3 regions of the Thermosediminibacter oceani DSM 16646 genome follow, and region 3 is predicted to be linked to each of the others. Evidence: riboswitches for the same ligand, from Rfam matches in the RefSeq annotation. Region 3 holds a riboswitch; each other region holds the start of a gene.

Region 1 (4,144 bases), 820 kb from region 3:
CCTGCCACCGGGGGTGCTTAGCAGCCTGACTTCCCGAATAAAAATTATGGGGGGTATGGATATCGCCGAAAAGCGGCTGCCTCAGGACGGCCGTTTCCAGATAACGCTGGAGAGGCGCAGTATAGACCTGCGCGTTTCCACCATGCCCACCGTTTATGGCGAAAAAGTTGTGCTGCGTATCCTGGATAAAAAAACTATGCTCCTTACTCTCGATAAGCTGGGCTTTTCGCCCGCTACCAAGGAGCAGTATGAAAGTTTGATACGCAGCACTTACGGAATGATTTTGATCACCGGTCCCACCGGCAGCGGCAAGACCACCACCCTCTACGCCACTTTAAACGCCCTGAGTTCCCCGGAAAAAAATATAATCACCATAGAAGATCCTGTAGAATACCTTTTGCCCGGCATCAATCAGGTGCAGGTAAACCCCAAAGTAGGCCTGGATTTTGCAGCGGGCTTGAGGGCTATTTTGCGCCAGGACCCGGATATTATAATGGTAGGGGAGATTCGCGACAGGGAGACGGCTGATATAGCCGTCCGGGCGGCTACAACGGGCCACCTCGTTTTCAGCACGCTGCACACCAACGACGCGGCCGGGGCGGTGACAAGGCTGCTGGACATGGGTGTGGAGCCGTTTCTCGTAAATTCTTCCCTGATCGGTGTGGTGGCCCAGCGTCTTGTCCGCCTCATCTGCCCGCAGTGCCGCGAGCCCTACGAACCGGCGCCCGGCGATGCGGCCTACGCCTTCCTCGGGGAAAACATAGACAAAAAGTTTTACCGGGGCCGCGGCTGCCGGCAGTGCAATTACACAGGATACCAGGGCAGGACTGCTATCCAGGAAATCCTGGTGATGACCGATGAAATTCGCTCTCTCGTGGCTGCCAAAGCACCCGTTACGGAAATAAAAAAGGCTGCCGTCGCCGGCGGAATGGTTACCTTGCGGGAAGACGGACTTTTAAAGGCCGGCCAGGGATTAACCACAGTGGAAGAAGTGATTCGCGTGTCCATGGGCGAATTTTAGCGCAGAGGTCAGGTGATAGTTTTGATGCATTTGCGGGAAATACTGGGAGAAGCCATAAAAAAAGGGGCATCGGATATACATCTGACGGTGGGTTTACCGCCGGTCTTCCGGCATCACGGACGGCTCGAACCTCAGGGGCAGTGGCCTCCTTTGACTGCTTCTGATACTGAAGCACTGGCAAGGGAGATTTTGGGTGAACGGTGGGAAGAATTTATTGAGCGAAAGGAACTGGACCTGGCCTACTCGGCAGCGGGATTGGGGCGTTTTCGGGTAAATATTTTTCACCAGCGCGGAAGTATAGGGGCTGCCTTACGCCTGGTTGGCGATGTTATTCACAGCCTTGACGAGTTGGGGCTACCCCCGGTGGTAGGCGAGCTGGCCGATCAGCCCCACGGCCTGGTCCTGGTTACCGGGCCTACCGGCAGCGGTAAGACCACGACTCTGGCGGCCATGATCGACCGGATTAACGAGCGGCGCAGCTGTCACATAATTACGCTGGAGGACCCCATAGAGTACCTGCATACGCATAAAAGGAGTATCGTGAACCAGCGGGAAATCGGAAGTGACTCTCCTTCCTTTGCGAGCGCTTTAAGGGCTGCCCTGCGCCAGGACCCCGACGTTATTCTGGTGGGCGAGATGCGGGACCTGGAGACGGTAGCCACGGCAATTACTGCGGCGGAAACCGGGCACCTGGTGCTGGCTACCCTTCATACCGGCAGTGCTGTCCAGAGCATTGACCGGATTATAGACGTTTTTCCTCCGCACCAGCAGAACCAGATCAGAATCCAGCTTTCGGATACTCTGGCCGGAGTCATTACCCAGCAACTGCTGCCCCGGGCTGACGGCAAAGGACGGGTGGTGGCTGTGGAAGTTTTGATTGCTACCCCTGCTGTGCGCAATCTTATAAGGGAAGGGAAAACCCACCAGATCGTTTCTTTGATGCAGACGGGCGGCCGATTCGGAATGCAGACCATGGAAATGTCGCTCAGGCAATTGCGTGAAAAGGGATTAATTCACCCGGATTTATATCAATTGAAGAAGGATTTTGGATAATTTTGCCGAATTAAATTTATAAAAATCCCTGTAAAGGGCAAACCCGGTGAAAGCCGGGGGCGCAAAGCTACGGGCCTAAGGGTAATAAAGCCTATCGGCCGCCGGGCTGCCGGGGGACGGTATGAATCGTTCTTCCAAAGCAGCCCGGTGCGTCTTTTTGGGACAGTGTAGGTGGAGATATGGCGATTTACAGTTATCGTGCGCGCGACGCTTTTGGTCAACCGGTGGTCGGTACTGTAGAAGCGGAAAATGAGGCGGCTGTCGTCCGGCTTTTAAGGGATAAGGGTTTATTTATCGTGGAAGTTCGCCCCGGGCGGGAACGGTTTGCGATAAATTCAGGACGACTTTTACGCCGCGTTGGAAAACAGGATCTTGCGGTTTTCTGCCGGCAACTGGCCACCATGCTCGGAGCGGGACTTCCGATCGTCCCGGCTCTCCAAATCCTGGCCATGCAGGCTGAAAATAAAATATTGCGCAGGAACATTGAAGAGATTGTGAGAAGCCTTGAAGGAGGTGAGACTTTTCACGAAGCGCTGGCCCGGTTGCAGGTTTTTCCTCCGATAATGGTGCATGCAATAGAGGCGGCTGAGCTGGGAGGGTCCCTCGATGAGGCCCTCGAGGAGTTGGCTGCCCACCTGGAACGGGAGCATGAGCTTCAGGAGAAGGTCAAGTCCGCCCTTACGTATCCGGCTTTAGTCGTATCGGTGGCTTTGGCGGTTTTGATCGTTTTGCTGGTCTTCGTTCTCCCGGCTTTTCAAAACATGCTGAACGCCTTGGGGGTGCCATTGCCCCTCCCGACCCGGATTGTGATGGGCGTAAGCAGAGCTCTCCGGCGGGGATGGCCTATCCTGATCTTTGCGGCAGGTATTCTGGCTTATGTGGCTTACGGGGTCCTCAAAACAGATAACGCCAGATACCGCCTGGACGGTATTTTGCTGAAACTGCCGGTATTTGGCCCGCTCCACAAGAAGGCGGTCCTTTCCCGCTTCAGCCGTAGCCTGGGCACGCTCCTTAGAAGCGGGGTTCCGATTCTCCAGGCTATGGATGTAGTACGGCGAACGGTGGGAAACCGGGTAGTAGCTGAAGCCATAGCTAGGGCACAGGAAAGTGTCAGGGATGGTAAGGGCATTGCGGACCCGCTGAAGGAGAGCGGTATTTTCCCTCCGATGATCATCGGAATGATCGCCGTAGGCGAAGAAACCGGTGCCCTTGATTTCCTTCTGGCGAAAATCAGCGAATTGTGCGACCGTGAAGTGAAAGAAGCCGTCAGCCGCCTGTCTGCTCTGATAGAGCCTTTATTGATCGCCATGCTGGGCGGTGCGGTGGGATTTATTGTGATTTCCATATTGCTGCCCTACTTCCAGATACTTGGGAATATAGGAAATATAGGATAATATATAATTTTGCAAGGGGGGTTGAAATCGGCGGAAAACCGGTAAAGTAATCTGAACCATTTTATAAAACAAATTGATGGGGGGCGTTGTTTCTTATGATGAAATGCTTTCGGAAAAAAGTAAAAGACCAGCGGGGCTTTACCCTGGTAGAGCTATTGGTAGTCATAGCCATCATTGCTATCCTGGCTGCCGTAGTTCTTCCAAATGCCTTCAATGCTATCGAGAGGAGCAAAGTTGTAGCGGCTGAGGCAGATTATAAGTCGATTAAAACGGCAGTGTTGAATTTTTATGCGGATACTGGAAAATGGCCGCAAAGTGATGATTACTCTTACCTTGTTGATAAGCCTGATGATAATAGTTATCCTGGATGGAACGGGCCATACCTGGATCGCTGGCCAAACAAGAACCCGTGGGGCGGGACGTATACTTACAAAAATGATAGCGCGGTAAACTGGGATGGCCAGGGAAGTGGAGATTCTGCTAGGTATCTAGAAGTTGATTATGTTCCGGACAATCTTTACGACAGATTAAGGGCTGACCTGGGCGGAAATATGGTTATGAAAGACAGCCAAACCAGCAATGTAGTATATATTTTAATTTCCAAAGATTAACTTCGCAGTCAATTATATTTTAATCTCAAATTAAGTTATGCTGGCATTGATGGTGCCCACCAAGC
Region 2 (4,144 bases), 1.1 Mb from region 3:
CCGGCTTTCTTTATATGCCTTTTTGAGGTCCTCAATGAGCCTAGAAAGACTCGTGAAGTAGACTGATATACCACAAGATAGGGCTTCTATAGCAAGAGCCACGGCAAGGTGCGTCTTCCCTACTCCAGGCGGGCCAAGAAATATTACGTTTTCTACCCGGTGGACAAAGGCCATTGTGGCAAGCTCTTTTATCAGTTTTTCATCGATGCTGGGCTGGAAGGCAAAGTCAAATTCGGTTAGAGTCTTGCGGTATGGAAGCCGGGCAAGTTTTGACCTTACCTCGATATTCCGCCTTTGCCTTTCAGCAAGTTCAGCCTCGAGCAGGTTATTTAAGAAATCAAGATACGTGCTATTTTGGCGTTGAGCTCTTTCAAGGAGGGCGTCAAGGAAAGATGCTGCGTTTAAAAGCCCCAGTTCTTCAAGGTGGGACCGAGCTTTTTCAAGGTCTATCATACTGTGCCCACCTCCAGGAGGCTTTCGTAAACCCCCAGAGAACGCTTCTCAACTTCCAGGGAAGATAACTTGATAGCCCTCGGTCTAGGATAGAACATGCCTTCGGCTTCTTTTAGACCCTTATACTGACCTTTGAGGAAAACGATGGTCCTTGAGCGATAATGTTTTTCGTGGGTTGCTATCACCTTCCCATCATAGAGGATTTCGATTTTGCCGTTTTTGTCCCTTACAACCACCTCTTTTCCGCTATATTGCCAGGGAACGCCGTATCTTACGCCGTTAAAGCTCAAGAGGCCGTCTTTGTGGACTTTCCTTACTTCTTCAAGGAATTTTTGGTATCTGTCAGAGGCAGGGAGTGGTTTGAGGTTTTCTTCCTTCAGGCGGTCAATAGGCTTTTCCCCGGTGGTGCCGTGAATCCTCCTGTTTTTCTTTTCGCACCACACTATTGCCTGGTGGTTTAAGTCACCGTAGTTTATGAACTTCCTACCCGGCAGGAAGTTGCTTTTGACAAAGTCTATTCCGCTTTCTACTTTGCCTTTGGTCTGTGGACGTCGTGCTCTGCACACTTTAGGGGTAAATCCAAGGGTTACAGCCAGGTCTTCAAAGATGGAGTTCCATATGGGCTTTCTGTTTTCTCCGGTGCCAAGTATTACGGTCTTCATTCTGTCGGTAAGGACTATGTCGGTCACTCCGCCGAAGTATTCAAACCCGCGGATCAGGCAGCGGATGAAGGTATGTATGTCGCAGCGGTTTGTGAATTCTACGTATATGGCTCTGGAGTAACCCAGTACCATGACGAAGACGTAAAGCTTACGTATTTCGCCGGTTTCCTCGTCAATGTAGGTGTATTCGCCCCAGTCGACCTGGGCCTGCTGGCCGGGCTTGGTTTCGTAGCGGCATACGGCAGGAACCTGTTTTGGGGGTCTAAATTGTCTTACATAGTCCCTTAAGATAGTGCGGCCGCCGGTATAGCCTTCTTCTTTGATTCTTTCGTAGATAACTTCGCAATTGAATATACCAAGATTTATGAGCTCTTGAATGGTATCTTTGTATGGATCGAGCTTTGATCCTCTTTTGGGATGCGGCTTCCTTTCGGGAATGCCCTCTGCCCTTAAGTATTTTCTTACCGTATTCCTTGAACGGCCTGTTTCTCGTGCAATTGCACGGATGCTCTTGCCCATTGCTCTTAATTCGTGTAACATGATAATAGATCCACTCCCTAGCACTTATTTCCCTCCGATCTTTTGGCTGGTATCAGAGGGATATTTCGCCAGGGGGTGGGTCAATTCCTTTTCGTTGCTCCTGGGTCAATTATACACCGGCGGTGACATCAACCACCTCCTTATGTTTGTCCCTTGTTATTTAAAGAGTAAATAAGAGGGTATTTTAATACCCCCCTATTAAAAAATTTTTAATCCTTCCCATTCGGGATACGATTAATTTCTTTTTTATGTCCTTTTTCGGGAATAATTTGGGATTAAATATTTACGTATTCGGCTATATCGGCAGGAAAATTAAGGAATATGGAAATATAAATTTTAAAATTATCAATTAAAGAGAAATAATACACAGAGAAAAGGGTAAACTCAATGAAAGGTAGGGGTGCAAAAGCCATAGGGTCTAAGGTGCATTTACATTATAACAGCATGGCTGCCGCTGAATAAAAAGATCTGGCTAGCTTTCTTTTTCGGCGGCGATTCTTTTTTGGTTTCAATGTTGTTTATTGCATAATTAAAATGGACAGAGTTGCAAAATAAAATCCCCACTTTTGCAACTCAAAAATCCCCAAATTTGCAAAGGTCATTGCAGGCACCCCTAAAAACCTTTACCCTTGTAGTTAGGGAAATCTTAACTGCAAGGGAGGATTGGAGGATGCTCACAATGACCCATATTGATAATATCAGAAAAGCGTTCTTTATGAAAGGGCAAAATATCAGCGAGATAGCCCGGGAATTCCAAAAAGACCGAAAAACTATACGCAAGTATATTTATCAAGAAGACTGGAACACCAGGGTTAAAGTTGAAGAAGTTAAACATACCTTCCCAAAACTCGACCCTTTCAAGGCGGATATAGATCAGTGGCTTGAAGAAGATAAAAAAGCTCGCAAAAAGCAGAGGCATACCGCCAAAAGGATTTATGACAGGCTCTGTGAAAAATACCAAGATAAGTTTAACTGTTCTTACCGCACCGTAGCAGGCTACGTAGCCATGAGAAAAAAAGAATTGTACCAGGACAACTCATGTCGTCTGCCGCTGGAACATATCCCGGGTGAAGCGCAGGTGGATTTCGGTGAGGCAGACTTTTACGAAAACGGGACGCTGCATCACGGATTTTATCTGAACCTGTCGTTTCCCTACAGTAACGTAGGATATACCCAGCTTTTCAAGGGAGAAAACCAGGAATGCCTGTTTCAGGGACTTAAGGACATATTTGAACACTTGGGGGGAGTACCCCGTAAGCTATGGTTTGATAACGCCAGCACTATCGTGAAACTCTCGAAAAATGGAGAGCGCAAACTAACCGACGCCTTCCTGAGGTTCAAGCAGCACTATGGTTTTGAAGCGGTATTCTGTAACCCTGCTTCCGGCCATGAAAAGGGTAATGTGGAAAACAAGGTGGGATACCACCGGCGCAACTTCCTTGTCCCGGTCCCCAGGTTTGAAAAGCTGGAGGATTTTAACCGCGAACTTTTACGATTGTGCGACCGGGACATGCACCGCGAACACTACCGGAAGGAGGCATCCATAGCCGAACTTTTTAATGAAGACCGTAAGGCTCTGCTTGAGCTGCCTACCGTTCCTTACGAGGTAGCCGGTTACATAACAGTCAAAACCAACGCCTACGCCAAATTCAGCTTGAACGGTGGAAAGCACCTATACTCTACCGCCCCCAAATACGCCAACAGCCGGGTGCTTGTAAAGATAACAGCCCATGAGGTCATACCGCTGGATGAGAGCCACCGGGAAATCGTGCGCCACCGGCGGCTTTACGGGGACAACAAGCAAGAAAGCATGGACTGGCTGCCATATCTTACCCAGCTTTCCCGCTGTCCGGGAGCCCTTAAGTATTCGGGAATATACAGCATGCTGCCGGACCCACTCCGGGAATACCTCGACGGCTTAAGCAAAAGTGAGCGCGGCAAAGCGCTCAAGGCTTTGGCTGTGCTTTGTACCAAAAGCAGTTTTGAACAGGCTGTGAACGCTGTAGCCGAGGCTCTCCTTTACGGAGTGCAGGATTTAGACAGCCTCGTAGCCATCCATAACAGGATAACGGGTATAACCCCGCAGTTGGAGCCGGTAAAGATTCCGGAAGGGGTTCCTGAACTCACTGCATTCCGCTTCAATGCAGAAGACTATGACAAAGCCTTTCTGAAAGGCGGTGCCAATTTATGCTGAAGGACGAAATCGCCGCCTGCTGTAAAGCATTAAAACTCAGCCGCAATCTAGTGGAAAACTGCGACAAGATCGAGGCTCAAAGCCATGAAGAATACCTGCTGAAGCTGCTAAGATTAGAACTGGAGCACAGAGACGCAAGCCGAAAGGACAGGCTTTTGAAAAATGCGGGCTTTTACACGATAAAGACCTTTGCCGGCTACATATTCGATGAAATCAAACTCCCGCAGGGGCTTACACCGCAGGACCTAAAAGATTGCAAATTTCTCGAAGAAAAGAAAAACCTGATCCTTTACGG
Region 3 (4,144 bases):
TATTCTTACCATCGCCCCGGCTCCGTCATCGCCCATGCCTGTCATCAGAACCCCTATGGTATTTTCCCGGAAAATGGTGAGGACCGAATCCATCGTGACATCCGCCGAAGGCATGAATCTGTATTTCGGGGTATCGGTCACCACCAGCCGGAAGCCATTTCTTTCGCTTGAAAGAAGCATATTGTAGCCCCCCTTGCCCACATAGCAGGTGCCGGGTTTTACTTCCATGCCGTCCTCGGCTTCCACCACCTTCAAAGCACAACGCTCATCAAGCCTCCTCGCTAAAGGGCCTGTGAACCCCGGAGGCATGTGCTGCACCAGGAAGATGGCTGCATTTATATCGGGGGGAATGAAAGGGAGAACGTGCATTATGTTCCTGGGGCCCCCGGTGGAAATCCCGATGACCACGGCTTTCATTTCTGAAGTGAAATGTATGCCGGGCGCCGGCGGATTTACCGGTCTTTCCCGGATATCCCGGGCGTTATAGCCGGCCTTCACTTTGGCTATTATTTCATCCGCGAATTCCTTTATGTCGGGCGATATGCTCCCTCCGGGCTTTGCCACGAAGTCAAAGGCGCCGAGCTCCAGAGCCTTGATGGTCACGCTGGCGCCTTCCCGGGTCAGGGACGAAAGCATCAAAACATTGCCCAGTTTTTTTTCACGGATCTTTTTTAAAGCAGAAAGCCCGTCCATCTCCGGCATATTAACGTCCAGCGTAATGACGTCGGGTTTTAGCCTTTCGGCTTTCTCGACGGCTTCCCTGCCGTTTCCGGCGGTATCCACTACCTTTATTTCGGGGTCCTTTTCCAGCAGGTCCTTTATAATGAGCCTCATCAGCGCAGAATCATCCGCTACCAAAACCCTTATCACGACGAACACCTCATGGATTTCACCCCGTCCCATAGTCGGTAGTCCCTTTAATGCCTCACTATACTGTATAATATACTACTCGATAATATAATAATACCATTTAATGCAATGTTTTCCAATTACCTCATTGATTTTTTATTATTAAAAAATTTTAAGTTGGGGGTTACCAGCCCCAAATTGGCTCAGCTAGCTATCTTACTTCAAATCTTATTCTTCAAAAACGCTCCCAGCGCTTTATCCGTCTTTTTGATGTGATTTATAAGCCAATCGATGAGGAAATGGTTTATTTTTACCACCAGGTCCACCGTAGGGCCGTTCTGCTCCATTCTTTGCTTTATTTCTTTGAATTCCGCTACAAAGCCGTCATGCTGCTTTTTATGTGCCTGGTAGCCGGGAAAATCGTTTTCCCGCATGTATTTTTCTTCGGCGCCGAAGTGCATGACGATGTATTCACCTAGAAAATCAATGGCCTTTACGGCCTCTTCCCTACCTTTCCCTTTCGAGCAGGCCAAAAGCAGGTCGTTCACCCTTTTGAAAAGCTCCTTGTGTTGTTCGTCGATCAGACTTACTCCTGTGGAAAGGTCCTCCGTCCACATTACCGCCATAAAATATCCCTCCCATCTTTGTCACGATATATATTCTCCAAATAAATCCTTAATCCTGCTCCGGCGGGACCTTTTTCAACTTTCCAGCGGTTCTCCCAATTCGAAGAGGAATTCCCGTTTTGGTGAAAAAGATTTCCGGCGCAAGCCGCAACCTTTGCCGCTATAAGTTGTATTGTAAATACGATTTTTCTGATATGGAAAAATATAGCTTGACTATGTAAAAGTAAAAAATGTAAAATATTAGTAGTTATTTTTTGCGTAATTCGACATATACCGCCGATAAAAGGCAAACCTGTCGAAAGGCAGGGGCGCAAAGCCATGGGCCTACGGCTCCATTGATGATGGAGCTACGGCTGCCAGGTTGCCGGCTCATTGAAAGGCCATCGGCCAAGGAAAGGTTCCAACCAGGGCAGCCAAATCTTTGATTACATTTTGAAGGCTGCTTTTTTTATTACAGGAAAGGAGGGAGAGCTTGAGACAAGTAGTAGTTTTCGGCCTCGGAAAGGAACTTTACGGCATAGACATTTTCGATCTGCAGGAAATCATCAGAATGATGGAAATAACGCATATCCCCAGAGCCCCTCATTTTATCGAAGGGGTAATAAACTTAAGGGGGAGAATCATTCCCGTGATAGACCTCAAAAAGAGGTTCGGCCTTGCCGACGGTGAAATAACAAGAGACTCCAGGATCATTGTGGTAAATATCGATGAAACCACGGCGGGGCTCATAGTGGATTATGTCACCGAAGTAGCGGCACTGGAAGAGGAAGACCTGGAAAAACCTCCAGAGGCCTTGACCATCGATGCCCGCTTCATCCATGGGCTGGCAAAGATGGGAGATAATATAGTAATACTTATTAAAACGAGTGAAATACTCAATGTGGCAGAAAAAGACCAGCTAAAAAATTTCTCGAAGGAGGATACATATGAAAAAGCTGAAGGGAATTAAAATAAGTGGTGGAATAAGGACAAGGTTGACCGTTCTGTTCCTTCTTATATCCCTCGTACCCCTTATAGTCTTGAGCTTCTTCAACTACAGCACCTCAAAAAACAACTTGACCCATGCAGCCGACCGGGAACTACTCGGAAAGGCCGTATCCGCGGCCAGCGTTATCGACCTCTGGGTCAGCGAAAGAATGGAGATATTGGAAACCCTCGCGGAAAATCCCGTAATTAAGAGCGGTAACTTAGAAAGTTTAATCCCCATATTAAAAACGGTACAGCCTGCAGCACCGGACGTCCAGCTCCTCTGGTACGCCACGCCTGACGGCAAAGTTTACTCGTACCTGAACGACGACATCACCAAGCCAATCACCGATATCAACGACCGGCAGTATTTCAAGGAAATAATGTCTACGGGCAAAACCACCGTATCGGAACTCGTCATCGATAAGGTAACCGGTGACAAAATTCTGGTCATAGTGGCCCCCGTGAAAGGTCAGGGCGGTATAACCGGCATAGTAGGTGCCGATGTAAACGCGAACGCCCTTATCAACATCATAAACTCGGTAAAATACGGTACCACAGGGTATGCCTTCCTGGTGGACAAAATGGGCACCACCATAGCCCATCCGGACGAAAAGATGGTTATGAACATGAACATAACAAAGACCGAGTCCGAGTCGTTGAACAGGGTCGGGGAACGCATGATAAAGGGCGAAGAAGCCACCGTAAGGTATGAATACAGCGGAGAATACAAACTTGCCGCCTTCTCCCCGGTTAAGAACACCGGATGGTCCTTATGCGTCACCGCCTCGTCGGACGAAGTATACGCGGGACTGAAAAGCTTTTTCTGGTCCACCATCACCCTGATCCTGGTCGTGACGGTTATCGTCATCGCTGCAGCCGTCGTTTTCAGCCGGCAGTTATCTTCGCCCATACTTAAGCTCACGGCGGTGGCCGATACCCTGGCAACGGGGGACCTCCGGGTAGAAGTACCCGAGGGATTTTTCGGCGAACTCGGAACCCTCGGCAGCTCTCTCAAGAAAATGCTCGAAAATACTAAAACAGTTCTCGGCTTCATGGGCACCGCCATTGCCAACCTGGAAAAGGCTATAAGGGAGATATCGCAGGGAGCTCAGGATACCGCCCAGGCTGCCGAACAGGTAGCCGAGACCGTTAGCCAGATTTCGGCCGGAGCCCAGGATATGGCCCAGAATACAGGGAATATATCTGCGGCAGTCGAGGATACCACCACAATGATGCAGGCTTTAGTGGAAAACCTGGAGTCCATTACACAGAACACTATGGATACGGTGAAGAGAACCGAGCAGGGCGAAAAGATCATGAAAGAGCTCTCCCAAAAATTAGAGCTCACCACCACCAAGGCAGAAAATATTAAGTCCGCCATGACCAGCCTCATAGAACAGGCGAAAGAGATAGCGGGCATTACCGACGTAATAACGGGCATAGCCGAGCAGACCAACCTCCTGGCTCTCAACGCCGCCATCGAGGCAGCCAGGGCCGGTGAGGCCGGCAGGGGATTCGCGGTGGTGGCCGAGGAGATCAGGAAGCTGGCCGAACAGTCCAGCCAGCAGGCGAGCCAGATAACAAAAATAGTTAAACAGGTCACGGAGAATATTAACCTTTCGAATACGGCTACCGAAGAAGCGGTGGTTCTCATTGAAGAGCAGGCGATCATAGGCGGCGAAACCATGAATCATTTCGCG

Evidence for each region. Region 3 has a riboswitch for cyclic di-GMP ahead of TOCE_RS02380 (chemotaxis protein CheW). Riboswitches for the same ligand answer to the same signal wherever they lie in the genome.
Region 1: it holds a riboswitch for cyclic di-GMP, as region 3 does, so the genes downstream of both, TOCE_RS09700 (type II secretion system F family protein) here and TOCE_RS02380 (chemotaxis protein CheW) in region 3, are expected to answer to the same signal.
Region 2: it holds a riboswitch for cyclic di-GMP, as region 3 does, so the genes downstream of both, istA (IS21 family transposase) here and TOCE_RS02380 (chemotaxis protein CheW) in region 3, are expected to answer to the same signal.

The regions. Positions count from the first base shown of each region.
Region 1 is NC_014377.1:1,933,880-1,938,023, reverse strand. It holds gene TOCE_RS09710 (GspE/PulE family protein) at 1-1,021, shown strand, start outside; gene TOCE_RS09705 (type IV pilus twitching motility protein PilT) at 1,046-2,074, shown strand; cyclic di-GMP riboswitch class I at 2,101-2,188, shown strand; gene TOCE_RS09700 (type II secretion system F family protein) at 2,254-3,468, shown strand; gene TOCE_RS09695 (type II secretion system protein GspG) at 3,564-4,079, shown strand.
Region 2 is NC_014377.1:1,604,632-1,608,775, reverse strand. It holds gene istB (IS21-like element helper ATPase IstB) at 1-453, opposite strand, end outside; gene istA (IS21 family transposase) at 450-1,679, opposite strand; cyclic di-GMP riboswitch class I at 2,023-2,111, shown strand; gene istA (IS21 family transposase) at 2,335-3,849, shown strand; gene istB (IS21-like element helper ATPase IstB) at 3,843-4,144, shown strand, end outside.
Region 3 is NC_014377.1:469,831-473,974, reverse strand. It holds gene TOCE_RS02395 (protein-glutamate methylesterase/protein-glutamine glutaminase) at 1-870, opposite strand, end outside; gene TOCE_RS02390 (bacteriohemerythrin) at 1,071-1,475, opposite strand; cyclic di-GMP riboswitch class I at 1,751-1,844, shown strand; gene TOCE_RS02380 (chemotaxis protein CheW) at 1,948-2,424, shown strand; gene TOCE_RS02375 (methyl-accepting chemotaxis protein) at 2,402-4,144, shown strand, end outside.